DNA from 2 places in the Undibacterium sp. Di24W genome. Region 1 is predicted to be linked to the other one. Evidence: riboswitches for the same ligand, from Rfam matches in the RefSeq annotation. Region 1 holds a riboswitch; the other holds the start of a gene.

The links. Region 1 has a riboswitch for cobalamin ahead of ACO0KZ_RS15745 (TonB-dependent receptor domain-containing protein). Riboswitches for the same ligand answer to the same signal wherever they lie in the genome.
Region 2: another riboswitch for cobalamin. It lies ahead of ACO0KZ_RS07865 (TonB-dependent receptor domain-containing protein); the one in region 1 lies ahead of ACO0KZ_RS15745 (TonB-dependent receptor domain-containing protein).

What each region holds. Positions count from the first base shown of each region.
Region 1 covers NZ_JBMPOP010000007.1:135,624-138,093, forward strand. The annotation lists gene ACO0KZ_RS15745 (TonB-dependent receptor domain-containing protein) at 1-1,160, opposite strand, end outside; cobalamin riboswitch at 1,432-1,651, opposite strand; gene ACO0KZ_RS15750 (PilZ domain-containing protein) at 1,795-2,148, opposite strand; gene ACO0KZ_RS15755 (hypothetical protein) at 2,318-2,470, opposite strand, start outside.
Region 2 covers NZ_JBMPOP010000003.1:358,683-361,152, forward strand. The annotation lists gene ACO0KZ_RS07860 (M20/M25/M40 family metallo-hydrolase) at 1-611, shown strand, start outside; cobalamin riboswitch at 845-1,108, shown strand; gene ACO0KZ_RS07865 (TonB-dependent receptor domain-containing protein) at 1,345-2,470, shown strand, end outside.

The sequences.
Region 1 (2,470 bases):
TTGCCATATTGTGAGCTATCGTCCAGACGGGCACTGATGCTGGCCTGATGTGCGTCATATCTCGTCACATAAGCCAAAGCGTACGACAAGGTGTCGCGCTTGCCACCAAGACCTTTGGTAGTCGTACTTACGTCTTCTTTTCTATCTTCAACCACAAATTGCAAAACGTCTTTGCCGAAGCTGACATCGTTTTGCCAAGTCCAGCCAGTTTGCTTAGTATCTGCCTGACTCTTACCGTAGGAAGCATCGCTAAATACACGATCATTGGTACGGGCGAACTGTAAGCTAGAATTCCAGTTACTAGTAGGTTTAGTCCTGATAAAGCTTACCGCGTTATCAAACTTTTGCTGGCCCCGATCTCTGTAATTTAAGCCAGCATCAAAATCTACATCCAAGGTACTCTGTACAAAATTGACGCCGACGCTAACATCAGGCGCGACTTTCCAAGACAAATTACCGTTGAAACTTTTTTGTGAGTAGCCATCACGATCAGGATTGTAAGTAAAGCTACCTGCACCTGGTTTAGATGCAGAGAAGCCATCACTACTTTCTTTTGCGACATTCAAACCATATTGAAAATCATTGGTGTTGGAACCAAAAACACCTGCTTCCCATTTACGCAAACCTTCACTACCCACGCCAACACTTAAGCTGGTGTGTGCTTTAGAACCCGATTTTTTTGTGAACAACTGAATTACACCACCCATGGCATCCGCGCCATACAGGCTTGATAAAGGACCGTAGACGATTTCTATACGTTCGATCTGACTTAGAGGAATGCTGCTCCAGGTAGCGCCGCCCGTCGTTGAAGAACCGATACGTACACCATCGACGAACACCACACTTTGTGCATTGGCGGCGCCGCGAATGAAAATAGAAGACACCGAGCCTGCACCACCGGTACGGGAGATTTCAATACCACGTTGCTGTTGCAGTAAATCGACGATGCTGGTCGCACCCGATTTCATAATTTGTTCTGCGGTAATGACAACATTGTCTGCGAGCACATCTTTGGCTGCCTGCACTTGGCGCGTTGCCGTGATCAAAACATCACTAGCATTTGTTTCATTATTGTCGCCAGCGATAGCAACAGTGGTTACAGAAGAAAAGCAAGAAGCTACAGCTATGCTGAGCATAAGAGGTTTGTATTGTTGGATCATGATTGAATTCAAAAAGCTAAGCTGGCCGCAAGGCGCAAAAAAATCGCCCATGAAAAATGTGCACAGCTAAACGCAAGCTACCGACGTCCCCGTTGGCTACTTGAATACAAAGTATGATGAAACCGGAAAACCGGATTTAAAAAAACTGAATCAATAAACTGAAGCTACACGCAGTCCATTGTTAAGCTGTTTTCAAGCGATTTTATGTTGGCTATTTGCTTTAATTGAGAAAACCAATGTCAGAAAATCATAGCCGAACTTCCCCGTTCGCCATACTTCACTTATTTTGGCCGGTATCCGGGCTGACAAACTTCACCATTACACCTTCCCATGCAGTAGCACAGTGGTTATGAAGAATGGTTAATGATCAAAACTGAGACCAGGCGTTTGTACACCGTTGCGGGGGCAGCACACGTATGCAAAAGCATCATGTTTCCCGTTTAACCGCCGACATGATTATGTCCGCGAGCACCAAAACTCCGGCATTTTAACGTCTATCAGACCAAGGAACAAGAAAAAGCATATCGCCGCCGCAAATTAACTCTATGCAATGAGTTTAATCAGGCACGTTTATTCATAAGGCCAAGCTCTGAACAATGATTTAATGACGAGACAGTTTTGTTTATAGTTCAAGCTATTTAGGATCAAACTTGCTCACTAGCGATACCCAAGCATTAATTAAATCGCGATGAATACTAGCGATGTTCACGAACTTCACACCGACACGGAAATGCTCACCGCTCAACACACTATGTGTTTGTATCACCGTGCAGTTAACTTGGTGCATCGCATTAGGTAGGTTATCAATATTTGGTACTTCTAATATTAGCTGATATTCACAATCAGCCAATAGTGCCTTAGGGCATAGAAGCAAAAGACCATTATTGCTAATATTAATAATACGTATAGGGACAAGTTTTGCGTGATCAAATTTAACAGCGCCACGCCAAGTCACATTAATTCTAGGAGCCTTACGAAGTTCAAACATAGCAAATTAGCATCCAAGTAAATATCAGTGTTTCAAGAAGAGAATTGATACTTATCTTGACGCTTTCATAGTATTAAAATTAATGCCACATTTTACGATACTTTGCCACGTTTTCCCCATTTACATGCACTTATTAAAGCCAAAACCAACAAATTGGTTTCGTCAATTGCTAGTAAGTTTTCCACCGACCATAAATCAAACCTGCCACACCAGCTATGAAAGCCATCTCGAATTGCAAAGAGATACTACTCAAACTCGCTACACAGTTAAAGCCAAGTAGGTCTAACATCGGGACCGTTGTCGCTTGAGTCGCGAGATAAAG
Region 2 (2,470 bases), on a different contig from region 1:
CGCCGACTACGCGTGGTTTCTTTGAAACCATGTCGACGCTTGAGACGGGACAATTGTCGGCGGATATGAAAGGCATTTTGCGTGATCCTGTCGATGCCGATGCTCTGGCGCGTTTGAGTGCCACAACACCTTTTTATAATGCTAGTTTGCGCACGACATGTGTTGCCACCATGGTGAATGCCGGACACGCCGCGAATGCCTTGCCACAACGCGCGCAAGCGAATGTGAATTGCCGTATTTTGCCGGGTGAAACGGTGGAGCAGACACAAGCCACATTGCAAACGGTGATGGCCGATGCCGATATTAAAATCACACCAGTAGGAACCGCGACAGTATCGCCAGCACAACCGCTGCATCCTGAGTTAATGAAAGCCGTGACGGATTTAACGAATCAAATGTGGCCGGGAATACCGGTAGTGCCAACGATGTCGCCAGGAGGTACGGATGGACGCTTCTTGAACAATGCCGGTATATGGACTTATGGAGTCAGCGGCATATTTCATTATCCAGATGGCAGCAATGCGCATGGTTTGAACGAGCGTTTGCCGGTGAAGTCACTATATGAAGGACAGAAATTTTTGTATGACTTGGCTAAACGTTTGAGTCAGTAAGTCAAACTAACCAACCGATATTGGGTCGCGAATGCGCCAAACCTTGTTCGAGGTTGGCGCATTTTTTTGTGTTGATATAGATTTTTGTGAGGTCTATTTTCTCCATAAAAGTTTCAGTTTTAAGCGGTATTTTTCGTCGATGAAGTATCAAATTGCTTTTCGCAACTTACACTTGCCGCGAGTCAAGAGAACTTGTACTTACAGAATTTTCATATACAAGCGCCAAGTGATGCTGGTAAAATAATCGTGTTGGTGCTCGCTGTATGGTTCACATGCAGCAGTTCAACGGGAAGCAGGAAGTAAATTTTCTCTATTTGCGCATAGCGTAAATACAGGGTAAAAATACCAACCTGCGCTGCCCCCGCAACGGTCAAACGGACGAGCCTCTAAGGCTCCGCTTTTGTCACATAGCCACTGATTACCTTGAACAAGTGATTGGGAAGGCGACAAAGGTAGTTTCCGCCAGCCCGGATACCGGCCAACAAGGTAGTAGTGCGCTTGCGTGCTGCATTTTATGCTTATGCACTGTCGGGGATGGCAGTGTGAGCGTGTCGAAAAATCTCAAATTATTTTTTGGTTATCAATGAGTCGCTGCGCTTTTGCGTGGTACTTTTTCCTTGGCTGCGTGTCTTGTTCGTAAGATTTTTCTTACCTACTTTGATGCGATGTTTTGCTGCGGATTGTTGACTGAGAAATTGTACTTTGAGGCTTTTTCATTCTTTAGCTGCTTCATATGAAAAACCAGTTCTTTTGCAAAAATACCCGCCGTTTACCTTTGTTGGCGGGCTTCCCGCTTTTGTCTTTATTCTCTATGGTAAGCACCGCGAGTCACGCTGATACATCGACTGACCCATCTCTGCCGGCGGTGGTCGTGACAGCGAATCGCATGCCGACCAAGTTGAGTGATGTGATTGCCGATGTTAGTGTGATTAATCGTGCTGAAATTGAATTGGCCGGACAAGGTTCGCTCATCGATGTTTTAAGTCAGCAAGCTGGCATTCAAATGGCGCGTAGTGGGGGCTATCGTTCTTCCACAGGCGTATTTTTGCGTGGGGCATCGAGTTCTCAAGTTATCGTGTTAATTGATGGTGTGCGCATAGGCTCCGCGACGTCGGGTGGTGCGTCTATAGAGAATATTCCCTTAGAGCATATAGAACGTATCGAAATTTTGCGCGGTGCGGCGTCGGCTTTATATGGCCCGGATGCGGTGGGTGGTGTGATCCAGATATTTACCCGCGAGCCTGAAGCGCGCCAAAAAATCAGCGCTAGTATTGGTGCGGGTAGCGATGGACAAAAACAAGCTAAGGCGACGATCAGCGGCAATGCTGCTGGCGTAGGTTATAGCTTCGCGGTAGCGACAGAGCGTGCCGATGGTTTCTCAGTCATCGTGAATCCAAATGCCTCAGGTTTTAATGTCGATGCCGACGGTTTTAAATCCACTAGTTTTAGCGGGAAATTGAATAGCAAGCTTTCAAAAGAACATCAACTGACTCTGAGTGTCTTACATAGCAAAACCGACTACCAGTTTGACTCTTTGCCGTCACCCAATCCTCTTAAATTGAGTAAAGCGACCAGTGATGCCTGGAGTCACGCTAATTTAAATAGTGTGAATGCACAGTGGCGAGCACAATGGTTACCGCAATGGAAATCGTCTGTCGTCATCGGACAGAGTGATGACAAATCAGTCTCAGACTATTTCCGTATCAGCGATCATGCGTTTGCCGGTATGTCTAGATTTAATACGCAACGTCAACAAGCCAGTTGGCAAAATGATGTGAGTATTGGCGAGGATCAATTATCGTTCACCATCGATCAGCGGAAAGAAGAGGTCGATAGTACGACCAGCTATAGCGTCAAGC